Regions from separate parts of the Vibrio sp. RC2502 genome, predicted to be linked through region 2. Evidence: predicted binding sites of a transcription regulator. Region 2 holds the regulator's gene; each other region holds the start of a gene.
What was found. The regulator PurR, encoded in region 2, represses purine synthesis genes. The targets are predictions, from matches to a motif close to TNANGNAAACGTTTNCNTNA.
Positions count from the first base shown of each region.

Region 1: ACYJZR_RS00735 (uracil-xanthine permease family protein) is a predicted target of PurR. The motif match lies at 3,336-3,355, and genes of this name have one in related genera.
Region 3: ACYJZR_RS11140 (NupC/NupG family nucleoside CNT transporter) is a predicted target of PurR. The motif match lies at 2,350-2,369, and genes of this name have one in related genera.

Region 1 covers NZ_CM141453.1:157,387-162,377, forward strand. Annotated here, with positions in the region: gene ompR (osmolarity response regulator transcription factor OmpR) at 1-312, shown strand, start outside; gene envZ (two-component system sensor histidine kinase EnvZ) at 418-1,710, shown strand; gene ACYJZR_RS00735 (uracil-xanthine permease family protein) at 1,775-3,166, opposite strand; gene recG (ATP-dependent DNA helicase RecG) at 3,399-4,991, opposite strand, start outside.
Region 2 covers NZ_CM141453.1:2,220,172-2,225,162, forward strand. Annotated here, with positions in the region: gene torR (two-component system response regulator TorR) at 1-546, opposite strand, end outside; gene torD (molecular chaperone TorD) at 812-1,459, shown strand; gene purR (HTH-type transcriptional repressor PurR) at 1,897-2,901, shown strand; cyclic di-GMP riboswitch class I at 3,168-3,257, shown strand; gene ACYJZR_RS10390 (TfoX/Sxy family DNA transformation protein) at 3,374-3,964, shown strand; gene ACYJZR_RS10395 (TVP38/TMEM64 family protein) at 4,176-4,868, shown strand; gene ACYJZR_RS10400 (putative signal transducing protein) at 4,868-4,991, shown strand, end outside.
Region 3 covers NZ_CM141453.1:2,389,564-2,394,554, forward strand. Annotated here, with positions in the region: gene folD (bifunctional methylenetetrahydrofolate dehydrogenase/methenyltetrahydrofolate cyclohydrolase FolD) at 81-941, shown strand; gene ACYJZR_RS11140 (NupC/NupG family nucleoside CNT transporter) at 1,010-2,209, opposite strand; gene ACYJZR_RS11145 (LysR family transcriptional regulator) at 2,515-3,459, opposite strand; gene ACYJZR_RS11150 (lytic murein transglycosylase) at 3,534-4,505, opposite strand; gene ACYJZR_RS11155 (YcgL domain-containing protein) at 4,550-4,834, opposite strand.

The DNA of each region.
Region 1 (4,991 bases), 1.3 Mb from region 2:
GTGGTCGAGTTTGGCGAGTTTCGTTTGAATCTCGGCACGCGTGAAATGTTCCGTGGTGATGAGGCGATGCCATTAACATCGGGTGAATTTGCGGTGTTGAAATCACTGGTAACCAACGCGCGTGAGCCAATGTCGCGTGATAAGCTGATGAACATGGCGCGTGGTCGTGAATACTCGGCGATGGAGCGTTCTATCGACGTACAAATTTCTCGTCTACGCCGCATGTTGGAAGACGATCCGAGTAAACCTCGCTACATCCAGACCGTATGGGGGTTAGGTTACGTATTTGTCCCAGACGGCAAAGAGTCGTAATTCTTACTCACTTAACCGGCAATCGGTTTTTAAAACTTCGGCCATCAAATTTCCTTCTTATTGGGTGGCCGAGGTTTTCGCAATTAGGGTCATCAGGAAATTTCCATGCGAATCCGAAGTTCACTGACACAATCTATTCTACTGTTCATCTCCTTGCTTCTCGCTAGCCAAGTCTTTTCTTATTACGCCGTTTTTAACTACGCGTTGATGCCAAGCCTGCAACAGTTCAACAAAATTCTTGCTCATGAGTTGAATCTGGTTCTCGATGAAGATGGCCCGCTAAAATCGGATGCACCATTGCGTCGCCAGTTATTAGAAAGGTTGGGCGTGACAGTTCACAGCATCAACAGCGAGAAGGCGGTTGAGTTTAACCATGCGATGTCGATTGATTTGATGTCGGAGGAAATGACTCAAGAGCTAGGCTCACCAACCGAAGTTCGCCTGCTGCTGGGTAGTGAAAGCTACATTTTGTGGATGCACATCGAGAAGCTGCCCAATTCCATTATTCGCATCCCGCTGTCTGAGCTGCAAGAAGAGGACTTTGCGCCGCTATTTCGTAACAGCCTGATCATGGCGCTATTAATTATCGCAGGTGGTTGGTTGTTTATTCGCTTGCAAAACCGGCCATTATTGGCGTTGCAACGAGCGGCAGAAGGCGTTGGGAGAGGGGAAATTCCCCCACCGCTACCAGAAAAAGGCGCATCGGAAATTCGTTCGGTAACTCGTGCGTTTAACCAGATGTCGAAAGGGATTCAAGAGCTCGAAGAAGACCGCGCTCTGTTAATGGCAGGCATCAGTCATGATTTACGTACGCCGCTGACGCGAATTCGTCTCGCTACTGAAATGATGTCGCCAGAAGACAGCTATTTGGCGGAAGGGATCATCAGTGACACGGAAGAGTGCAATGAGATCATCAGCCAATTTATGGATTATCTAAAGCCTGTAAACAAAGAATCGTTTGAGTCGGTTGATGTCAGTACCATCGCTAGTGACGTGGCGAGCTCTGAAGGGGGATATGAAGTCGAGATTGAAACGGACTTGAACATGCACCTTCCTCCTGCGAAAGGCAGCCCGATTGCTATTAAGCGAGCGGTGAGTAACTTAGTTGTCAACGCACTGCGTTATGGCAACGGTTGGGTGAAAATCAGCACAGGCGTGACGGCAGACAAACAGTTGGTTTGGATATGTGTAGAAGACAACGGGCCGGGGATTGAGCAGTCGCAAATCGCGAAGTTGTTCGAACCGTTTACCCGTGGTGATACGGCGCGTGGCAGCGAAGGTACTGGTCTGGGGTTAGCGATTGTAAAACGTATTGTTATCCAACATTCAGGTTCGGTGGTGATGCGTAATCGCAGTGAAGGCGGCTTGATCGCCCAAATCAGTTTCCCGACCAAATAACCCTCTAAAACCAAAAAGCCCAACCCAAAATGTGGTTGGGCTTTTTAGTTTCTAAGTACAGGTATTAAGACTCTTTCACTTCTTGAGCGACAAGTTCATCTTCTTCTGTCAGTTTTTCTGGAAGCAGCAAGTTCAGCAGTATCGCGGTGATACCGCCAGCAGCCACACCGGTTGAGAAGATGCTTTTAATAAACTCAGGCATAAACTGCAGAATCTCAGGTTTCTGAGCAATACCTAACCCCATCGAGAATGACAACGCCATAATCAGAATCGCGCGGCGGTCGAGGTCAACACGCGAGATAATGCGCACGCCTGCAGCGGCAATGGTGCCGAACATCACGATGGTAGCGCCACCAAGTACAGGTTCTGGGATCAGCTGAACAAAACTAGCCACGCCCGGGAATAGACCAAGAATCACTAACATGCCCGAGATAAAGTAACCCACGTAACGGCTTGCGACGCCCGTTAGCATGATAATGCCGTTGTTTTGACTGAAGGTAGAGTTTGGAAAGCTGTTGAATACCGCAGCGATAGCCGAGTTCAGACCATCCGCTAATACCCCACCTTTGATACGCTTCATGTAAATAGGGCCTTTAACTGGCTCGCCAGATACTTCAGACGTTGCGGTAATGTCGCCGATCGCTTCCAACGCCGTGATAAAGAAAATCAGCACGAGAGGGATAAATAGTGACCAGTCAAATGACAAGCCGTACTGCATCGGAATCGGTAGCGCAACGAGGTTGGTTTCCCCCAATTTTGAGGTGTCGACCATACCCATGAAGTATGCCATTACATAGCCAACTAGCATGGCAATCACGATCGAAGCCACGCGAATGTATGGGTTTTTAGAACGATTCAAAATCACAATTAAACCAAGTACGGTACCAGCGAGCGCCAGTTTGTCTAAGCTACCAAAAGTACCGTCGCCCATTGCAGCATAGCCACCACCCATAGAAACCAAGCCGACTTGGATCAGCGTCAGGCCAATCAGAGTTACGACAATGCCAGAGACGAGAGGTGTGATGATGCGACGTGCATGCTCAAGCACACGAGACAGTAAAATCTCGGCAAAAGAGGCGACTAAAATCGTACCGAAAATCGCCGCCATCATGGTGCTGATGTCCGCGCCACCTGCTTTGAGTGATAAACCCGCACCGATGATTGGACCCAAAAAGTTAAAGCTGGTGCCTTGCACCGATAGCAAGCCGGAGCCGACAGGGCCAAAGGTACGGATTTGGATAAAGGAAGAAACACCAGATGCAAACAGCGACATGCTGATAATGGTGTTGGTTTGATCGGCCGGAACGCCCAAAGATTGGCAAATGATTAAGGAAGGTGTAATCACCGCAACGAACATCGCCAATAAATGCTGAAGTGCAGCAAAAATCGTTTGTGGCAGTGGTGGACGATCATTTAATTGATAGACCAGTTCCGAAGATCGGTTTGAAGTTGTCATGATTTGTCTCGCTAGTCGCAATGTGTTCCCAGATCTCGCTGAATGGGAGGGCTGGGTGGAGTTGACGTCGTTACCTGTGATTGCTGTTAATCAGTGTCAACTCAGGTTGGTGAAGTGTGATGAGGCACACTCTAGAAATTTTGAGCGCGATTATAGAGAGATTTACCTAAAAAGCAATCGTTTGCTATTGGTGGCGGCACTAAAAAACGAGCCATTTGGCTCGCTTTAAGATTTACGCTTTGGAGTAGATATCACGCTCGCCTAGCCAGCGTTCGATGATGGCGGCTGCATTGGTTGGGTAATTGTCGTGAATATGACGTGCAATACGTTGAACTTCGGGAATTAAGCGTTGATCTCGAACTAAATCGGCAATTTTGAAATCAGCCAAGCCTGTTTGTTTGGTGCCCAATAATTCGCCGGGCCCGCGGATCTCGAGGTCTTTCTGCGCAATAACAAAGCCATCGTTACTTTCACGCAGAACACCGAGGCGTTTTTGCGCGGTTTTCGACAGAGGGGAGTGGTACAGCAGGACACAGTGACTGGCAACCGAGCCTCGACCGACGCGGCCTCTTAACTGGTGTAACTGCGCCAAACCAAGGCGTTCAGGGTTTTCGATGATCATCAAGCTAGAGTTTGGCACGTCTACGCCAACTTCTATCACCGTCGTGGCTACGAGCAGGTGGAGCTTGTTGTCTTTAAACTCTTGCATGACAGCTTGCTTTTCGGCGGGTTTCATACGGCCATGAACTAGGCCAATTTTTACATCTGGCAGTTTGCGCTGCAACTCTTCGGCGGTGTCTGCTGCGGCTTGCGCTTCTAACACTTCTGATTCATCGATCAGCGTACACACCCAATACGCTTGCTTGCCTTCGTTAAGACAAGCGTTTCGTACCCGCTCGACAATGTCGTCACGTTTGGTATCTGGAATGGCGACGGTTTGAATCGGTGTTCGGCCTGGTGGTAATTCGTCTATCACCGACGTTTCCAAATCAGCATACGCTGTCATTGCTAGCGTGCGAGGAATCGGAGTCGCCGTCATGATGAGCTGATGCGGATACGCGCCTTGTTTTGCCCCTTTCTCACGTAACTCTAATCGCTGATGGACGCCAAAACGGTGCTGCTCATCAATGATGACTAAAGCTAGGTGATGAAATTCCACATGTTCTTGGAAGAGGGCGTGAGTACCCACTATCATTTGCGCTTCACCGCTGGCAATGCGAGCCAGTTCCGTCTCTTTGGCTTTGCCCTTGAGCTTACCAGCAAGCCAGCCCACTTGAATGCCCATGGCTTCAAACCAGTTGGCGAAATTGATGGCGTGTTGTTCAGCGAGCAGCTCAGTTGGTGCCATTAGTGCGACCTGATAACCGTGCTCGATAGCTCGAACCGCAGCCAGTGCCGCGACGAGGGTTTTTCCTGAGCCTACGTCACCTTGGACAAGACGCATCATTGGGTGCGGCTTTTCGAGGTCGGATTCAATCTCTTTCACCACGCGTGCTTGAGCATTGGTCGGAGAAAACGGCAGTTGCGCCAACAGCTGTTTTTTCAGTTTGTCACATGGTGCGAGCGGTAAGGCGATATCTTGCTGGCCTTTGCTGCGAACCGCCAACATCGATAAGTTCTGAGCGAGCAACTCTTCCATGATCAAACGGATTTGAGCGGGGTGCTTACCTTCATCAAATTCATCTAAATTAATGGTTGGCGGCGGGCGATGAATGGTGTGCAACGCCTGCGACATAGTAATCTGATGGTTATACAAGCCCGAAGGTAGCAATTCTTGCACTGCCGCTTTATCGAGTAGCACCAATGCTTGCTCAGTAAGGTTACG
Region 2 (4,991 bases):
CAGCACTTGATTCGGGTAAGACGATAACGCCACCAAAAGCTCATATTCTGCTTTGGTTAGTTTTACTGGTTCACCATTACGGCTAAGTGCTCGACGCTGAATATCGAATGTCCACTCACCAAAGCGAACAATGTGTTCATCGTTTGTTTCGCTTGCCGCTTTACTTGCTCCACTTCGCGCCGCAGAAATGCGCCACAGTAGATTTTTAACTCGAACTAGTAATTCCCTTAGTTCAAAAGGCTTTGTCACATAATCGTCTGCGCCCATCTCTAGGCCTACGATTTTGTCGATGCTATCCGTGCGTCCTGTTACCAATATGATGCCGATGTCTGATTGACTGCGTAGCTCACGCGTAAGCATTAGGCCGTCTTCGCCCGGCAAGTTAATATCCAACATAATAAGGTCTACATCACCGCCTTGCAGAACTTCGCGCATCTCCGCGCCACTTTCTGCTTCGCTAACTTTGTAACCTTCATTTTGGAAATATCCCGCAAGCTTACTACGAGTTACAACATCATCTTCTACGACTAATACGTGATAGCTCATTTACACCACTTTCTGTCTTCTTATTATCCAAGACGTATTCTATTCATAACTAGTAACATTTCTAGTCATAGATACATTAAAAAGCAAGATTTAGCGTTTTTATTGATTCAAAACAAGCTTGCCCATCACCGTTAACAAGTGCACACAATTCAACATAATCAACAATAATTATAGTTACTGCTATTCATCTTATTTGATTACACTTAGGGGATATCCCTAATTGACTTTATGATGCAATACTCGAAGCATCCTTCAGGAGCCAAAAATGCAAGAAGTGAAAGCTTTTAATGAAAAGCGTGCTGAAATTTACTGGTGGTTTTCGAGCTTATTCGCTAAAGAACTCAGCGAAAAAGAACTAGAAACCTACCACAGTGTTGAAATTCGCAGTTTTTTAGCGGGCTTAGGTGAGAACGAATCACTCAAGCCAGCCGTTGATAGCCTAGTTGATGCCCTAAACAGACTCCAAGACCGCAATGATGCTCAACTAGAACTTGCAGCAGATTTTTGCGAGCTGTTCTTAAAAACAGATAAGTATGGGGCACTACCGTACGCTTCTATGTACATTGGTGAATCAGGTTTGCTTAATGACAAACCTGCAGAAGAGATGGAAAAACTGATGGCAGATTTTGGGGTTCAGGTAGACGAAAACCTCAAAGAACCAGCAGACCATCTCGCTGTCGAATTGGACTTTTTGGGCAACATGATCATTCGCTCAAATGAGTTAGAGCAAGAAAAACATATGGAAGAGGCTTTCGTTAAACAAAACGATTTCATCCAAAATCAACTCATGTCTTGGTTGCCAAAATTTGCTGAAAAATGTAAGCAATTTGATGATTTTGGCTTCTACTTAAGCGTTGCGCAACTATTAATTGCATTTTGTAAACTGGACAGCGCTTACCTTCTTGGTGAATAATCACCGCCTATTTTTAGGGAGCCTGCCTGTCGGGCTCCCTATTTTATTCGCTTGCTTTTAATCTGGCTCAAAGACGTTCGTTCATTTAGCAGTCAAAATGTGACTTCAAATACACAAAACTCTTGCTGAAAATATTGCCAGCCAGCCCACATAGGGCTAAAATGTGAACGCAAACGATTAAATATGATTTATATGTAAACCGCTGAAATATAGCGGTTTTTGTTTTTTATTAATAGGTTGATAACCACTTCCTCATATTTAGTAGGAAGCCGAGTACCTTCAACCAAGTTGCTACAAATCTTTTTATACCGATTTCGGTACAACCGCTGCCTACTAGAATAGACACTACTGTTGTTGTGGTGTTTAGTTTGCGCAAAAAACTAAGCGTATGGTTGTATTCACTACGGTATTAAGTAGCTCGATACAGGACATCATTTATGGCCACTATAAAAGACGTTGCTCGCTTAGCCGGCGTTTCTACCACGACAGTTTCGCACGTTATTAATAAGACACGTTTTGTTGCAGAAGCAACCCAAGAAAAAGTAATGAAAGCGGTTGATGAGCTTAACTACGCACCAAGCGCAGTTGCTCGTAGTTTAAAATGCAACTCAACTCGTACTATTGGTATGTTGGTAACACAATCAACTAACCTGTTCTTCTCTGAAGTGATCGACGGTGTAGAAAGCTACTGCTACCGTCAAGGTTACACGTTGATCTTGTGTAATACTGGCGGCATCTACGAGAAACAGCGCGACTACATCCGCATGCTTGCTGAGAAACGTGTAGATGGCATTTTGGTGATGTGTTCAGATCTAACCGAAGAACTAAAAGAGATGTTAGATCGTCACTCAGATATCCCGAAAGTTGTGATGGATTGGGGCCCAGAGAGTTCTCGTGCGGACAAGATCATCGATAACTCTGAAGAAGGTGGCTACCTAGCAACTAAATATCTTATCGATAACGGCCACACTGACATCGCCTGCCTTAGTGGTCACTTTGAGAAACTTGCTTGCCAAGAGCGTATCGCTGGTTTTCGTCGTGCCATGGCTGAAGCAAAACTGCCAATCAATGAAGATTGGATTCTTGAAGGTAACTTTGAATGTGATACTGCGGTACTGGTTGCAGACAAGATCACCGCGATGGAAAAACGCCCTACTGCAGTATTCTGTTTTAACGACACCATGGCACTTGGCTTAATGAGCCGTCTGCAACAAAACGGCATCAAGGTTCCAGATGACGTTTCTGTTATCGGTTACGACAACATTGAACTTGCAGAGTACTTCTCACCACCGCTAACAACGATTCACCAACCTAAACGTCGTGTGGGTAAAAATGCGTTTGAGATCCTACTTGAACGCATTAAAGATAAAGAACACGAAAAACGTGTGTTCGAGATGCAACCAGAGATTGTTATCCGCAATACCGTTAAGAAACTTAATTAAATGAACACAAGCGCCCTTAGGGGCGCTTTTTTTTATTAAAAAAATAACACTTCCCGCACACTTTGCCTCATTCTTAAAAACAATAACTTCCATAAGTTACTGTTTTCTTTACATGTGAATTATTAATTCCCGCTTCTTTTCAAACATTAAATACAATTCTCAATTATGAGTACCCATGCACAAAATGGCATTATTTATTGAATCAAGATCACGTTTTAAAATCTAAAGTGTGATGTTAATTCAATATACGAAGTATCCTCATCTGGTCACGCACAGGGCAAACCATCCGAAAGGGTGGGACGCAAAGCCTCCGGCCTGAACCATAGTAGTATATGGAAGGTAGCGGGGTTACCGATGGCAAGTGTGCAACCAATGTCTTTACCCTTTAATGACATTGCCTTTGCGCACGTTTGCTACTCTCTCGGACCTGACTTTTGGTGGCGTAATATTAATTACACCGAGATAACAAAACATGGATAAACCGATACTCAAAGACTCTATGAAGCTATTTGAGGCACTTGGTACTATCAAGTCGCGCTCAATGTTTGGTGGCTTCGGACTTTTCGCTGATGAAACGATGTTTGCACTAGTGGTAAACAACCAGCTTCATATACGAGCAGACCAACAAACTTCATCTGACTTCGAGACACAGGGTCTAAAGCCTTACGTTTATAAAAAACGTGGCTTCCCAGTCGTTACTAAGTACTACGCTATTTCCAGCGAACTATGGGAATCTAGCGATCGCTTAATTGAAGTAGCGAAAAAATCCTTAGAAAACGCCAAACTTGAGAAAGAACAACAAGCGAGCACTAAGCCTAATCGCTTGAAAGATCTGCCGAACCTGAGATTGGCTACAGAAAGAATGCTTAAGAAAGCGGGTATTGATTCTGTTGCTCAACTTGAAGAAGAAGGCGCACTAAGTGCTTATAAAGCGATCAGAGACACGCACTCCACCACAGTTAGCCTTGAGCTACTTTGGGCCTTAGAAGGTGCTATTAACGGCACACACTGGAGTGTAGTCCCCCAGTCTCGTCGTGAAGAATTAATGAATGGCCTTTCGTAACAGAAGTCTGCTCTAATCTATCGACTAAAACCGCAGTGCGAACTGCGGTTTTTTTATGAAATTTTTTTAGCTCCCCTCGTGTCTACTCCTTTGTAAATCCCAAAACACCCGTATCTTCAGCGCCACGACTTAGTTTCGATAACGAGATTGTTAAAACAATATTCAGTATGAATACTTTAAGCGGTAGCCTAGATATAGAAACGGAGCACACATGAATAAAAAACTTATCTTTGGACTGATACTTGTTGCCACCATTCTTTTGTTAGGCGCTAATTTTGGTCAATATCTAACGCTTGAAAACGCAAAAGCGCAGCAAGAAGCACTCAATTCATTCATCGAAGCCAACATCGTCTATGCCGCCACGCTGTATTTTTTAGCGTATGTTGCGATTACCGCATTTTCTATTCCCGGAGCAGCAGTGGTTACTTTGCTAGGCGCAGCGTTGTTTGGGTTTTGGTTTAGCTTACTTTTGGTTTCTTTTGCCAGTACGATCGGTGCGACCTTAGCTTTCTTGAGTAGCCGATATTTGCTTAGGGATTGGGTTCAATCGAGATTTGGGGAAAAGCTTGTTGCGATTAACCAAGGAGTAAAAAAGGATGGCGCGTTTTATCTGTTTTCTTTGCGCTTAATTCCAGTGTTCCCATTTTTCCTCATCAACCTACTGATGGGATTAACACCTATGAGCATTGCGCGCTTTTATTTAACCAGTCAAATAGGCATGCTCCCTGGTACTGCCGTTTACCTTAACGCTGGTACTCAGTTAGCAACCATTGATAGCCTTTCTGGTATCGTATCCCCGACGGTATTAGCATCTTTTGCTTTGCTGGGGCTGTTTCCAATACTCGTAAAATGGGTTATGAATAAGGTCAGACCAACCCCTACTCAGCCAAATGGCAGTATTTGATGAAAATCTTTATCGCGAAAAATCCAGCAGAAGCGCACATCGTATGTGAACTATTAAAAACTGAAGATATATGCTGTGAGGTGCGTGGCGAAGGACTTTTTGGTCTGAAAGGTGAGCTTCCTT
Region 3 (4,991 bases), 170 kb from region 2:
CGTTTGCGTATGGATGTTAATTAGAATTTCTGCGACAATGCGCCGCAGATAATTTGCCTTCTTAATTTATAAGGAAAGTCATGACTGCTCAAAATATAGACGGAACTCTCATTTCCCAAACTGTTCGATCTGAAGTTGCAGCACGTGTTAAAGCTCGCGTCGCAGCAGGTTTACGCGCTCCTGGCCTAGCAGTTGTTCTGGTTGGTGAAGACCCAGCATCTCAAGTTTACGTGGGCAGCAAACGCCGCGCATGTGAAGAAGTTGGCTTTGTATCCAAGTCGTTTGACCTTCCGGCTTCAACATCTGAAGAGGAGCTGCTTGCTCTTATTGATGAGTTGAACAACGACAACGAAATTGACGGCATTTTAGTTCAGTTGCCACTTCCTGCTGGTATTGATACCACACACGTTCTAGAGCGTATTCATCCAGAAAAAGACGTGGATGGCTTCCACCCTTACAACGTTGGTCGTCTTGCGCAACGTATTCCTAAGCTTCGCTCTTGTACGCCTAAAGGCATCATTACCCTACTCGACCGTTACAACATCGAGCTTCGTGGTAAACATGCGGTTGTGGTTGGCGCATCAAACATTGTTGGTCGTCCAATGACACTTGAGCTGCTGCTTGCTGGTTGTACAACAACGACATGCCACCGCTTTACCAAAGATCTAGAAAGCCACGTACGTCAAGCTGACGTTGTTGTGGTCGCGGTAGGTAAGCCAAACTTCATCCCTGGCGAGTGGATTAAAAAAGGCGCAGTGGTTGTCGATGTAGGCATTAACCGTCTTGATTCAGGCAAGCTAGTGGGCGATGTGGAATACGACAAAGCCCGCGAAAGCGCGAGCTTCATTACTCCGGTTCCTGGTGGTGTTGGCCCAATGACCGTAGCAAGCTTGATTGAGAACACGATGTTGGCTTGCGAGCAGTTCCATACTGAACAATAACATCAATATTGAGATACGAAAAAGGCTCCGCAAGGAGCCTTTTTGCTAATTTTAGATATCTATTTCAATTACAGACTTAAAATCACACCCGCAATAGAAGCACTCATCAAGTTCGCCATAACGCCGGCAATAATCGCGCGGAAACCATGCTTAGAAACAAATGCACGCTTCTCTGGTACCAAAGAACCCAATCCGCCGATCAACATTGCCATACTAGAGATGTTTGCAAAACCACACAGTGCGAAAGTTACGATAGCTTGAGAGTGAGCACTTAGCTGAGATTTCACTTCTGCTAGTTGGATGAAAGCAACAAACTCGTTCACCACGATCTTGTTACCGATAAGCGAGCCCGCCGTAATCGCCTCTTCCCATGGCACACCTAACAACCATGCGACAGGTGCAAATACGTAGCCTAAGATAAGCTCAAAGCTTAGTGGCGTACCAATAAGGTCTCCAACCCAACCTAGCATGCCGTTCAGCAACGCGATTACGCTGATGAACGCTAACAACGTACCACCTACAGACACAGCGATACGAACACCCGCCATTGCGCCATCGGCTAACGCTTCAACCACGTTAGTTGCGCGTGGAATTTCCACTTGGCTAATGTCGATATCTGGTGCTTTGTTCACATCTTCTGGCATGAGAATTTTCGCCATCAACAAGCCTGCGGGCGCAGACATAAAGGCAGCAGCGATAAGGTAGTTAAGATCGACACCCAACGAGGCATAACCTACCAACGTACCACCAGCTACTGACGCCAAACCACCTGTCATTACCGCAAAGAACTGCGAATCAGTCATGTGTTTTAGGTAGGGTTTCACCATAAGTGGCGCTTCGATAGTGCCGACAAAAATGTTTGCCGTTGCAGACAAAGACTCAGCACGACCAATGCCAAGAAGCTTTTGAATACCACCACCAATGAAGTTGATAACTTTTGGCATCACACCAATGTGATAAAGACCGGAGATAAGAGAGGAGAAGAAAACGATGATACCCAGTACATTGATCGCAAAGGTGAAGCCCCCTGTCGCCAAATTACCGAATAAAAACGCGATGCCTTCTTGACCGTAGTTGATCAAATTCGACACTACGCTGCTTACTGAATTCAGCGCATCTCGTCCTGCTGGTACATATAAAACCAACAATGCAAACAGCACCTGTAAAGCAAACGCAAACGCCACTGTTCTCAGCTTTATATTTTTTCTATTTGTAGAAAGTAGCCATGCTACGAATAGTATGGCTACGATACCAATAATTGAGTTCATAAAATGAATCCGACAGAAGGGGGATATGGAAGGCACCGGATTGTATAGCGGACTCAAAATGGCGCAAGTTGAGGATGTTAACAGTGTGAAAAGTTCAAGCGAACAATAATTAACCACACAAATAACTAATTGAATTTGCTATAGATAAACGTTTGCTTGTTTTTATTATTTCCATATGGAAAAGATGTTTCTAGATTTGGAAAAATTTTGTGAGACAAATCACCTTATACAACCACTGAATAGTCGAAAAATGTTTTGCTTAGAGAAAATCGACTACAAACACCTCTTGAACGTTATTAACGAATCTACTTGGGAATAGAGATGTAAGGTGCGAGGCGCTGATCCCAGTGACACGGGTTGCCAATTTTCTGTTTAATAAAGTTGATAACGGCTGATATTTTTTTCGGCATGTGCTGACGACTTGGGTACACCGCATAAAATGGCATCGACTGGCTCGCTTTCCAGTCTGGCAATAGTTGAATCAACTTACCCGTTCTGAACTCATCACCAAGCAAGTACGTTGCGAGATACGCAATCCCCCATCCAGCAATCGCGGCGTCGCGGACAGCTTCTGCTAAATCGACAGAGTAGTTGCCGGAGACTTTGACGTTTAGCTCTTGTTGTCCCTTGGTAAATGCCCATCCTGTGTAATCACGCTCCCAACTGCGATAGATCAAGCAGTTGTGCAAAGACAAGTCGTTCGGCTCAGTCGGAGTATCATACTTAAGCAAATAATCCGGCGATGCTGCCACCACAAACTGGCAGTCCGTCAAACGCTGCGCAATGTAGCCCTCTGGTAGGTGCTCATTGTTTGTTACCCACAGATCGAGCCCTTCCGCCAGCATATCGACCTTGTAGTCAAACAAATGCACTTCCACTTGAAGCTGTGGATACAACTCACGCAGCTCTTGAATCGCAGGAATGATGTGCAGCGTTCCAAATGATTGAGATAACCCGAGGCGAACCAGCCCAGCCACTTCATCCCTTTGGCTTTCCATTTCTAACGTCGCACTACTCACCGCCTGCACCACTTGTTCACAATGATGATAAAACGTTTTTCCCGCTTCGGTAGGCGTAAAACTACGCGTGGTGCGTTGAACAAGCTTGATGCCAAGAGATTCCTCTAACTGACTAAGCTGTTTGCTGACGTGAGATACTGACACTCCAAGGCTTTTCGCCGCCGCAGTAAAGTTTTTATGTTTGATCAATGCAGAAAAGATCACCATTTGCGCAGCACGTTCAGATAACACGCAGTACCTCGATAAGAATGTGGGAAAAACAAAGGGCTCCGAAGAGCCCCTATAAAACAGTATTTACTAACGAACTAGAATGAAATGCGATCAGCAAGATGGCTGACGGCAAGCGCGAAGTAGTAAGAGCGGTTCCACTTCATCAGTACGTTATAGTTATTGTAAACCAGATACGTACGACCGTTTTCATCGTCAGGCATGATAAGCCATGCTTGGATATCTTCATTCAGTTTAGGTAATGGACTGCCATCGTACTTCGTGATGCCAAGTTTACTCCACTCCTGAAGATATTTGCCTTTTTCTGCCCCGCGTCCTTCTAGGCTACGATCAATCCCTTTCGGCACTTTCACTTGGCGCCCCCAAGTAAACTTATCGTCCCAGCCAGACTCGCTCAAGTAGTTAGCGGTAGACGCAAACACATCCGCTTCTGATTGCCAGATGTCTTTTTTTCCGTCTCCGTTACCATCGGCGGCAAAACGTAGGAAAGAGCTTGGCATAAATTGACACTGTCCCATCGCACCAGCCCAAGAACCTTTAAAATTATCTAGCTCGATATGGCCTTGATCAAGGATTTGCAGCGCCGCCATGGTCTCTTTGCGGAAAAATTCTTCACGACGACCTTCAAATGCCATCGTCGACAACGCATCAATTACGCGGAAGTTACCTGTAAACTTGCCAAAGTTACTTTCTACACCCCAGAGCGCAACAATAAAGCGAGGTTGCACGCCGTATTGATCGCCTATGCGCTTAAGCTCCGCATAGTGCTCTTTGTATAGTGCTTTGGCTTGCTTTACTTTCCACTCAGGGACTGCACGAGGAATGTATTCATCCAACGTCAGTTTTTTCTCTGGTTGGTTGCGGTCTGCTGTTACTGCTCTCGGCTTGTATTCAACATTTGCGAAAGCGGCACTGATTACCTGCTCTGAGATACCTTGGTTACGCGCTTCTGCACGCAATTTATCTAAGTATTCTTCAAAACCCTCGCTACTTGCAAAGGCTGAGGTACATACGCCAACGCTAAGCATTGTAGCCAGTATTTTTTTCATATTGCCCTCCTTGAGCAAGGCAGAAGTCTCAGAAAGAAGCCGAGTTACTGTTCGTTCTTTTGCTGAGCTTTTTGTTCTTTGTACTTTTCTAATAGGTTTTCCGGCGGTGGAGGAACCTGCAGAAAGAAGCCATCATTTTGTAATGAAGCCTTCACTTTTTCGATATCTACTTGTGCCAATTTACGACCATCAAGTTTAATCGTCATGACAGGAATAGGCTTACCGAACATCTGCATTAAGGTGTCAGGAACCTGTGAAAAATCATCCTTTTTCGGGATATAGAGATAAGTACCTTCTTTTTTCGAGCTTTTATAAATAGAACAAAGCATGACACGCCTTTTATGCTGATTTACCCGCTTTGAATGCGGATTGAGTTGAAAACGTAAAATTCTCGCAAACTTAATTGCAAATTTGAGATTAATTCACCTATTTGCCTGCTAGAGAACTTGCTGCGTCAAAGGATGAAATATAACATGACAGACCTAG